2 regions of the Lysinibacillus sp. RU7 genome follow, and region 1 is predicted to be linked to the other one. Evidence: riboswitches for the same ligand, from Rfam matches in the RefSeq annotation. Region 1 holds a riboswitch; the other holds the start of a gene.

The links. A riboswitch is a leader RNA that binds a small molecule or an ion and turns the genes downstream of it on or off. The one in region 1 is predicted to bind thiamine pyrophosphate.
Region 2: another riboswitch for thiamine pyrophosphate. It lies ahead of tenA (thiaminase II); the one in region 1 lies ahead of thiM (hydroxyethylthiazole kinase).

The regions. Positions count from the first base shown of each region.
Region 1 covers NZ_JBYQFK010000028.1:47,091-52,691, reverse strand. Annotated here, with positions in the region: gene thiE (thiamine phosphate synthase) at 1-598, opposite strand, end outside; gene thiD (bifunctional hydroxymethylpyrimidine kinase/phosphomethylpyrimidine kinase) at 588-1,409, opposite strand; gene thiM (hydroxyethylthiazole kinase) at 1,406-2,155, opposite strand; TPP riboswitch at 2,279-2,387, opposite strand; gene pheT (phenylalanine--tRNA ligase subunit beta) at 2,523-4,928, opposite strand; gene pheS (phenylalanine--tRNA ligase subunit alpha) at 4,941-5,601, opposite strand, start outside.
Region 2 covers NZ_JBYQFK010000005.1:117,543-123,143, reverse strand. Annotated here, with positions in the region: gene AC3II9_RS05520 (ABC transporter ATP-binding protein) at 1-568, opposite strand, end outside; gene AC3II9_RS05515 (DUF3021 domain-containing protein) at 549-983, opposite strand; gene AC3II9_RS05510 (LytTR family DNA-binding domain-containing protein) at 980-1,432, opposite strand; gene AC3II9_RS05505 (hypothetical protein) at 1,709-2,050, shown strand; TPP riboswitch at 2,214-2,321, shown strand; TPP riboswitch at 2,383-2,473, shown strand; gene tenA (thiaminase II) at 2,628-3,302, shown strand; gene AC3II9_RS05495 (ABC transporter ATP-binding protein) at 3,396-4,127, shown strand; gene AC3II9_RS05490 (ABC transporter permease) at 4,114-4,878, shown strand; gene AC3II9_RS05485 (ABC transporter substrate-binding protein) at 4,895-5,601, shown strand, end outside.

The DNA.
Region 1 (5,601 bases):
TAGCAATGCATTCACTTTCACAAATGGTAGAAATAACCGCTACACCATCTGTGCCTGCCTGAAGGGGCTCCCAAGCATTTTGTTCTGTAATACCACCGATTGCAACTGTCCATAAATGTGGATACGTTTCTGTAACCTGTCGCAAAAAATGGGTTCCAGCAGGTGTTTTAGCATCATCTTTTGATTTCGTCGCAAAGATGGGCCCAATGCCGACATATGTTGCACCATTTGCTAGTGCTACTTCTAGCTCTTCCATCGTATGCACAGAGACACCGAAAATCATATCGCCTATCCGTTCTTTCACTGTCATTACTGCTTCATCTTCCTGCCCTACGTGTACACCATCTGCTTGTAGTTTCAATGCTAGTTCCACGTCATCATTCACGATAAATGGTACGTTGTATTGTTGACAAAGCGCTTGACAATCTTTAGCAAATTGTTCGTATGCCTCACCAGTTAATGCCCCGTCACCCTTTTCACGAAACTGAAACATCGTCACACCTGCTTGCAATGCTTCTTCTAATACACGTAAAGGTTGTCTATGTTTGACATTTTGTGTCCCCATAATAAAATACACGCTTAGTTGTTCACGCTTCAATGACTCTCACCTCGACTTGCCCCTGTTGCTGTTTATACGCAAAATGATTCGTCGGTCCGTGTCCGTGACCAATATTCAGTGGATTTTGAATCGCCAGTTGGACAAATTTCTTTGCTTCGATAATGGCTGTTTTCATGTCATATCCCTGCCCTAAAAAGGCGGTTAATGCAGCTGAAAATGTACAGCCTGTCCCATGTGTCTGGTTCGTTTGAATACGCTCACTTTGCATGACAAATGATGACCCATCTGCAAAATAAATCGTATCCTCGGCAGTGTCACCAGCTAAATGGCCACCTTTCATGACAACACATTGTACGCCATAGCCTAATATGACTTGTGCTGCTTTTTCAATATCCTCCGACGTTTCAATTGTCACGCTACTTAACACTTCCGCTTCTGGAATATTCGGTGTCACGACTGTTGCAAGTGGCAATAATTTTGTTTTCATTGCTTCAATGGCCGCTTGCTGTAAAAGTGTTGCGCCACCTTTAGCAATCATGACCGGATCAATGACAAGCTGTACATCCTTTTCACTCAGTACGTCGGCAACGGCCGAAATAATTTCAGCTGAAAATAACATACCCGTTTTAATCGCTTTCACTGGCATATCACGAAAAACAGCCAGTATTTGTTGTACTACGAAATCCGGCTCTACAGGTGAAATGCCTTGTACCCCTAGCGTATTTTGCGCGGTAAGTGCGGTAATAGCCGTCGTACCAAAAACGCCTAATTCCTGAAACGTTTTTAAATCTGCCTGAATGCCTGCCCCGCCACCTGAATCTGAGCCGGCAATGGTCATGACAATATTCATGATTTCGCCTCCATTGATAATCGTTCGAGTGCGTTTAGTATTTCTACTTGTACTGTACCAATTCCGTATTGGCAAGCTTGCTCAGCTACTTGTTGGTAATCAGCTGCTAACGCCTGTAACTGCTGTAGACGATCTCCCTCCAATGAACAAACTGCTGCTGTTAATGCACTCAGTAAACACCCTGTCGCTGTGACATTTGTAATTTTTTCATGTCCACCTGTCACTTCGACTACATGAACCCCATCTGTCAAAACATCTGTATAGCCTGTCACAAAAACAATTGTATTGTACGCTTTTGCCGTTAAACGAGCAACTTCGATCACATCCATTTCTCCTTCGCCGCTATCAACACCTCTTGTTTCCCAGTGCACGCCAGCAAGTGCCGCTAGTTCACCTACATTACAGCGAATGCATGCCACTTTTACATCTTCTAAAATCTTTTCTACGGCACGCTGGCGATACTCTGATGCGCCAACACCCACTGGATCTAATACAACAGGAATTCCCTTGTCATTTGCTGCCTTACCCGCTGCTAACATCGCTTGAAATGAAGCATCATGTACTGTCCCAATATTAAGGAGTACCGCATTAGCGATTCCAACTAATTGCTCCGCATCTTGCACCGCCTCAGACATAAGCGGCGAAGCTCCTACTGCTAATAAACCATTCGCTGTAAAATTAGCTGCTACTGTATTTGTCATACATAATACAAGTGGCTGTTTAACACGAATCTGTTGTAAACTCATATTGTTTAATCTCACTTTCATATTAGGTTTTTTGATCACATTAACATTCACCGATACTTCCCACTAAATCAACGCGAGTGAAAAAAAAAACGATATCAGGACAGAGCCTGACATCGCTTTGAAGTCGGTTTCTATCCACATTCCTACGCAAGTACTAACTTACAGGTTCAAAGAGTCAGTGCAGTTGTGTGCACAATCTCAGCCGACTACCTCGGCCCCTCCTGTGGGTACTATTCATTTGTCTTTATGATAATATATTCATTTAAGAATAACAACCTCATTTGAGTGATGTTTCCCTATCTGCACAAAATCGTAAATGAAAAGGCATGCCCTATAAAAGAGCATGCCTAATACTGTATATTCTGTCTTAGCGTACTTCTGCGCCTGCTGTAGCTAATGCTTTTAACACTTTGTTATGTGCTGCTACTACTTCTTCATCTGTTAACGTACGTTCTGGATCGAAATAAGTTAAGGAGAAAGCAACTGATTTTTTGCCTGCTGCCATTTTCTCCCCTTCGTAAACGTCGAACACTTTCACATCTTTTAACAGTTTTGTACCTGCACCTTTAATAATCGATACGATTTCGCCAGCTGGCATTGTACGGTCAAGCTCTAATGCAATATCACGTGTCATCGCTGGGAAACGTGGAACAGGTGTGTACACTAATTCTCCTGTTGCGGCACTTAAAATAGCTAGTAAGTTTAGTTCCGCTACATATGTTTCTTTCACACCTGCTTTTTTCTGTTCTGCTGGGTGTAACTGACCGATTAAACCGATTACTTCTCCATCAAGTAGCACATGTGCTGTACGTCCTGGATGTAAGCCATCAATAGTAGTTTTTACGTAAGAAATACGATCTGTTAAGCCAAGCTTTGTCACTACTGCTTCAATGATTCCTTTCGCCACAAAGAAATCAACATTTTTCTTTTCACCTTGCCATGCATGATCCGTCCATTTACCTGTTAAAACAAGCGCTAAATGTTCTTCTTCAAGTGGTAATTCATCCGCTGTTTGACCAAGGAATACAGAACCGATTTCATATAATGCAACCGAATCAATTTGACGTGCTACATTGTATGCAGCCGCTTCCACTAAGTGTGGGATTAAGCTTTGGCGTAATGTAGAACGCTCTTCGGAAATTGGCATTAATAACTTTGTTGTTTCTTCTGCTTTTAACGCAAATTTTTGTGACGCTTCCGCAGAAGTAAGGGAATATGTCACCGCTTGGTATAAACCAGCACCTTCCATTACACTACGCACAATACGACGTTTTGCTTGATATGCTGTTAAACCGCCGACCACATCAGATGCTGGTAATGTGATTGGGATTTCATCGTACCCATACATACGTGCGATTTCTTCTACGATATCTTCTTCAATTTTAATATCTCCGCGACGTGTTGGTACGTCAATAATAAGCATGCCATTTGCCGCTTCTACATCGAATTTTAGACGATGTAAAATCGATAGCATATCTTCCAGCGAAATCTTCATCCCAAGACGTGCATTCACGAAATCAGGTGATACAACAACGCGAGCTGGTGTTTTATCTAATTCATCTACAAGTACTGTTCCTTCTAGCACTTCACCACCTGCAAGTTCTGCAAGTAACTGTGCTGCGCGTTCAGCAGCAGGAAGTACACGGTTTGTGTCTACGCCTTTTTCAAAACGAGCAGATGAATCAGAACGTAAACCTAAATCTTTTGATGTACGACGAACAGAAGAACCTGCAAAGTATGCCGACTCAATGACAACCGTTGTTGTTGATTCTGATACTTCTGAGTTTGCTCCACCCATTACACCAGCTACCGCAACTGGCTCTTTGCCATTTGTAATGACATAGTTATGTGCTACTAATGTGCGCTCTTGGTCATCTAACGTTGTCACTTTTTCGCCTTCTGTTGCATGACGTGTCACGATTTCACCTGTTGCTAGCTTGTCGTAATCGAATGCATGCAGTGGTTGGCCATACTCCATTAAAATATAGTTCGTAATGTCTACTACGTTATTGTGTGGACGTACGCCAGACGCCATTAAATAATGTTGTAACCAAAGTGGCGACTCTGCTACTTTTACATTTTTCACTACTTTTGCCGCGTATAATGGGTTCACTGATGTGTCTTCTACACGTAGTTTTAATTTATCTGTTGCTTTTTCAGTTGATGTTGTGTAGCTAATTTCAGGAAGCTTCACCTCTTGTGAAAGAATCGCTGCTACTTCATACGCTACACCAAGCATTGATAACGCATCTGAACGGTTTGGTGTTAAACCAAGCTCTAAAACTGTATCGCGAAGCCCTAAAAGTTCTAACGCATCTGAACCTGGTACTGCATCTGCTGGTAACACATAAATTCCTTCTGCATATGCTTTTGGGACAAGGCGCCCTTCAACACCTAGCTCTTGTAATGAACAGATCATGCCGTTCGATTCTTGACCGCGAAGTTTTGCCTTTTTAATTTTGATGCCACCTGGTAAATGCGCACCTGGACGCGCAACAATTACTTTTTGGCCTGCCTCTACATTTGGTGCACCACATACGATTTGTTGGTATTCTGCTTCCCCAACATCGACTTGACACACATTTAATTTATCTGCCTCAGGATGCTTTTCTTTTGATACGACATGACCTACTACGACATTTGTCATGCCAGCAGAGCGATCGATGACAGCATCTACCTCAATACCTGAACGTGTAATTTTTTCTGCTAATTCTTGTGGCGCAATGCCTGAAATATCTACATATTGTGCTAACCATTTTAATGATACTAACATAAATAATCCTCCTTACCCTTCACTTCGGTGGAATTGTGATAAGAAGCGTACGTCATTCGTATAGAAGTGACGGATATCATCCACCCCGTATTTTAACATCGCGATACGTTCAGCACCGATACCGAACGCAAAGCCTGATACTTTTTTTGAATCATAGCCAGCCATTTCAAGCACGTTTGGATGAACCATACCCGCACCTAAAATTTCAATCCAGCCTGTTTGCTTACATACGTTACAGCCTGCGCCGCCACATTTATGACAAGATACATCGACTTCCACTGATGGCTCAGTAAACGGGAAGAATGATGGACGTAGACGAATTTCACGCTCCGCACCGAACATTTTCTTTGCTAGTGCATCAAGAGTTCCTTTTAGATCACTCATGCGAATGTTTTCTCCAATAACAAGCCCCTCGATTTGCATGAATTGATGAGAGTGTGTTGCGTCATCTGTATCACGACGGAACACTTTACCTGGACAAATAACGCGAATTGGCTCCCCTTTTTTCGCTTCCATCGTACGTGCCTGTACTGGTGATGTATGTGTACGTAGTAAGATTTCTTCTGAAATGTAGAATGAATCCTGCATATCACGAGCTGGGTGACCTTTAGGTAAATTCATCGCTTCAAAGTTATAGTAATCTTTTTCTACTTCTGGACCTTCTACGATTTCA
Region 2 (5,601 bases), on a different contig from region 1:
TTAAAAAAATCGTCATATCGGTTTCTTGTTGTAGCTTTTTAATCGCTTCCCAAACGAAAATGCGTGTTTGGGGATCAAGTCCAGTTGTAGGCTCGTCCAGAAACAAAATACTTGGTTTATGGATGAGGGCACGGGCAATATCTGCGCGGCGTTTTTGACCACCGGATAAACAGCCATATTTTTTATGTTCGATATCTGCTAATTGTAAATAGTGCGATACGAAAGCATAATTTTCTTGTAAGGTTGTTTTTGTTAATTTGTACATGTTCCCTCGGTGCATAATATTTTCATACACGGATAGTTGACTATCTAAAATACTTTGTTGGAATACAACCCCAATTTCTTTTCGAATCGCATCCCGATTTTTTAAGGGGTGTCCTGCGATGGTTACTTCACCAGCCGTTTTTTGAGTAAGCGTGCACAGGATCTCGATTGTCGTTGATTTGCCTGCGCCATTTGTACCTAAAAACGCAAACAATGCGCCTTTTTTGACAGAAAATGATATGCCTTTCACAGCTTCGTGGTTGCCGTATTTTTTGTGCAAATTATTAACTTCTATGCTGTTCATCTTCTCGCCTTCTTTCTTGAATTAATTGATTTAATTGTGCTACTTCTTGTTTCATTAAAATATAAATAACGACCCAAATAATGAGGTAGGCAATGACTTCATTTATAAATACTTTGATGATGGAGCTTGGTTCATTGAAGTCAAACCATTGACCAACGATCCCTGCCGACATGACGACGAATGTAACGATCGTAAAATGTATAATCGTCGCGATCGTAAAAGGGAGTTTGTCAACTACATAAATCGTAGTAGCAAGACCGATGACAATGCCCATGACGATCGCAATGAGTAACTGATGCAGTAGCTCGTCACCAGAAATAACACGATTCTCAGTAAAGATACTTAGCGTTACAATAATATAAGATGTACTTAATGAGATTAATACACCTAATAAACAGCTTCTTAAGTATGTCATCCGTTTTCTCTCCCCATCATTAATTTTTCCTTTAGTAGCTTAAAATATTTCCGACTAATATGTATCGTTGTTTCGTTGTCTAGTACGAGTTGCGGGGTAGAGACAATGCCCATTTGAATGGATACAATTTTCGATAAATTCACGAGTGTGGATTTATTGACTTTGACAAAGCTCGCTTCAAACAATGCTTCAAGCTCATATAGTTTGCGCTTTGATTCAAATTCCTCTTCTGCTGTTTGAAAATACACTTTTCCATCTTCCACATAAATCGTGAAAATATCCTCTAATTTCAACATGCGAATTTCTGTGGCATTATAGCCGTCGATCATAGAGGTTTTTGGGGACTTTAATGTTTTCATAAGCTGCTCGACTTCATTTGTATAAACATCTGTAAACACATGTACCTCTATTTCTTTATATTGCTCATGAACGGTTAGTTGGACTTTCATTTGAAAAGCTCCTTTCTGACTCTAGTGTAGCAGGTGATAAACGCTCTTTTCGCAACCAAAACGTAAGTGGTTGAAAAAGGACTGTATGAGGTATTTATTGTATAGTGACTGGTCGAGGGAATAAATGTTAAAGTGAAAAAAAGCGTTAAAAGCATGCTAGAAGTGCTGTGAAGATATTTGCATGTACAAGGCTATTAAATACGATTTTTCCTATTGAAACGATTCACTTATTGCGCTATAGTGATTGTATTTTTAATAGAATAGAGGGAACATGACGTGTTTTATGTTGTTCAATTTATTATTGGAGGCGCAGTAATGTTGCTTGCTTCATGGCTTAGTCGCTCCAATTTACATTTTTTATCGGGGGTCATTACGCTTTTACCCATTTTAACACTGCTCAATATGCGTTTGCAGATGAAAAGTATGACAGCGGAAACGTTTCATATTGTACAGCAAAATGCTATTTTTGGTGCAGTAGGCATGGTGCTATTTACAGGGCTTGTATTTTATTTATCAAGCTTTTGGAAACCAGGGCAAGCTGTTTTAACGGCGCTGGCTATTTATGCAGTATTTATGGTAGTAGGGAAACAAGTAATGGCGACTATACAACATACTTAAATGGAGCGGTATTGTATTGAAGCTTAAGTTTTGTAGCGATTGACTGAAGCAAAGCTGTTGAATACACAGTGAAGTACATATTTTGATGCAGGGCGTTAAATTAGTATAAAAAAATCTTAGCTTGCCTTTTAGTGAATTCATGTTATTGTTATAAATAGTAATTAGAACACACTAGGGGAGTCTTATTTGAAGGCTGAGATTGAACAATTGTTCTAAACCCTTTGAACCTGTACTAGTTCACGCTAGCGTAGGAAAGTGGTTGTCGTAGGATAAGAAGGACTTATTCTCCCCACTCATCGCTTTGTGAGTGGGGTTTTTTAATTTTATAAGAGTGACACTACTAGGGGCGCCGTATTGGCTGAGATTGTACCCTTTGCACCTGATCTAGTTCATGCTAGCGTAGGAAAGTAGGTAATAAAGAGCTCTATGCTTTTTATAGCCGCTTTCCATATGGGGAAGCGGTTTTTTTAGTGGACAGCAAAGTATTTCATGAATATCCGTAAAGATGCGACATCACCTCTCCCTATTTTGAGCGAGATGTGTCTTTCTAATAGTATTAAGTTTAGGAGGAATTGAAATGACGAAATTTACAAATAGGCTTTATGAAAATGTGCAACCCATTTGGGAGAAGAATCATCAGCACCCATTTGTACAGGAGCTAGGACAAGGAACATTAGCGGAGGAAAAATTCATTCAGTATATGAAGCAGGATTATGTGTATTTAATCGATTATGCGAAGCTATTTGCAGTAGGTGTGACGAAAGCACATAATTTAGACATGATGAACAAATTTTCAAAAGTATTGCATGATACACTTCATTTTGAAATGGAGCTACACCGTCAATTTGCGGCTGAATTTGGTATTACACGAGAAGAGCTTGAGCAGACTAAGCCAACACCAGACAACTTAGCTTATACGAACTATATGTTAAATGTTGCTCAAAATGGTAGTTTGGCAGAGGTTGTAGCGAGCCTTCTGCCTTGTGCATGGGATTATTGGGAAATTGGGAAATTATTAAGAAAGCAATACGGGGATCAATTAGCATCTAACCGTTATGCGAAATGGATTGAGACATATGACTCCGAGGAGTTTGCACAAGGAGCGAAATGGTTAATTGATTTAATGGATGAGCTTGCGGATGGAAAGCCAGAACGAGAGCTAGCTGTACTTGAAAAGCATTTTCAAATTACATCGAAGTATGAATATTTATTTTGGGATATGAACTATTTCAAACGTGATTGGCCTATCTAATTTCTTTTAGCACGTGTTAAATACAAGCGAAAGACTTGGGCGGACGCAATGACGCCGAGACAGAATTGATGTTGTGGAGTTGGTAGAACGAATATGACACTCGTATTGAAAAATGTATCTTATTCCTATGATAAACAGACCGTGATTTCTAATCTGGATGTAGAAATTAAATCCGGTGAGTTTGTTTCATTAATAGGAAAGAGTGGTACGGGAAAGAGCACTATTTTGAAATTAATTACGAGTCTTTTGCAGCCGGATGACGGGGAAATTACTATAAACGGACGTCCCATCAAGCTAGGCGATGTGGGCTATATGCCACAGCGTGATTTATTGCTGCCGTGGCGAACAGTTTTGGACAATATGATGCTGCCATCAGAAGTAAAAAAAGACCAACGCTATACGAAGGAAGAGGCAAGGCAGTGGCTGGAGCGTGCGGGCCTATTAGCATATGAAAATGCATTGCCACAGCAATTATCGGGTGGCATGAGGCAAAGGGTATCCTTTTTACGAGCGCTATTAGTAGGGGAGGACGTACTGTTACTGGATGAACCTTTTGGTGCGCTGGATGCTTTTACGAAAAAGGATATGCAAGCTTGGTTACTGTCGATTTGGCAGGAGCTTAATAAAACCATATTATTTATTACACATGATTTAGATGAGGCCTGCTATTTAAGCGACCGCATTTTATTACTACATGCAGACAAAACACTTGAAGAGATTGCTGTCCCGTTAAAACGCCCACGTCAACCGGACATGCTACATGAGATGGAATTTGTAACTTTAAGAAAAAACGTAGAGAGAAAGATTGCTCATGAACACCATTAAAAATTGGTTTAAAACGTATTATTTATTTCTTGTGTTTAGCGGCACATTTTTACTAGCTGTTGAGTGGGCGGTACGTTCTGACATGGTTCCGGCGTTTATTATTCCAGCGCCAACGGGTGTATTGATGCTGATTATTGAAAATTGGCGCCCGCTTTTTTTAGAGCATTTGCCTGTGACATTATTAGAGTTTACAATCGGGTTTGTCATTGCAGTAGTGGGCGGTGTTTTACTAGCGGTCAGTATGTTTTATTCTAAAACGATCGAAAAAATGCTTTATCCAGCTGTTCTCATCTCGCAAATGATTCCGATCATTGCATTATCGCCCATCTTTATTCTGTGGTTTGGGTATGAGATTTGGAGTAAGGTTGCCGTTACGATTTTAATTTCATTTTTCCCTATCGTAGTGGGCACTTATGATGGCTTGAAGGCGACAGATCGGGAGTATGTAGACTTATTCCGGTCGATGGGCGCCACTCGTTGGCATATTTTTTGTAAACTACAAATTCCAATGGCGCTACCGTCATTCTTTTCAGCATTGAAGTTAGCGATTGTTTATGCTTTAGTCGGTGCAACCATTGGAGAGTGGCTCGGAGCGAGTGAAGGGCTTGGCTATTATAGTAGACGAATGTCAGGTAATTTAAATGCAGAAGGTGTATTTGCAGCCATCGCCATTTTAACTGTATTAGGAATCGTGCTATTTGCGATTGTTGCTATGATTGAAAAACGAGTATTACGATGGAAAAACAAGTAGAAGGAGCATTTTAAATATGAAGAAACTTTATATATGGACATTATTGCTAGCCAGTTTTGCCATGATTATGGCAGGCTGTTCTGATAAGGACAGTGAACAAGGAACGAAGGATTTAGAAAAGATTAGCATTATGCTAGATTGGTATCCAAATGCCGTGCATTCCGCGATTTATGTGGCGAAAGAAAAAGGTTATTTTGAAGATGCAGGTCTAGATGTAGAAATTAAAATGCCAGCTGATACAAATGATCCTTTAAAGCTAGCGGCTACAGGGAAAGTAGATTTAGCAATTAGCTATCAATCACAACTATTAGTATCACGTGCTGAAGATATCCCTGTTGTCTCAGTCGCAACACTAGTCAGACATTCACTAGATGCGATTATGTATAAAGAAGAAAGTGGGATTCAATCACCGAAGGATTTAGAAGGGAAAAGAGTAGGCTATCCATCCACAACCGTGAGTGAAGCGATTGTTGCTTCAATGGTTACACATGATGGTGGTGATGTGCAGCAAGTAAAAATGACGGATGTTGGTTGGGACTTAATGCCATCATTAGCGACAGATCAAGTAGATGCTGTTGTCGGGGCTTATATTAATCATGAAATGGTGTTACTTAAAAAAGAAGGTTACAACATCGATTTCCTAAAATTAGATGACTACGGTGTTCCAAATAGCTATGAGTTAGTAGTTGTAGCAGGTGAGGAAACAGTCGAACAGAAAAAAGA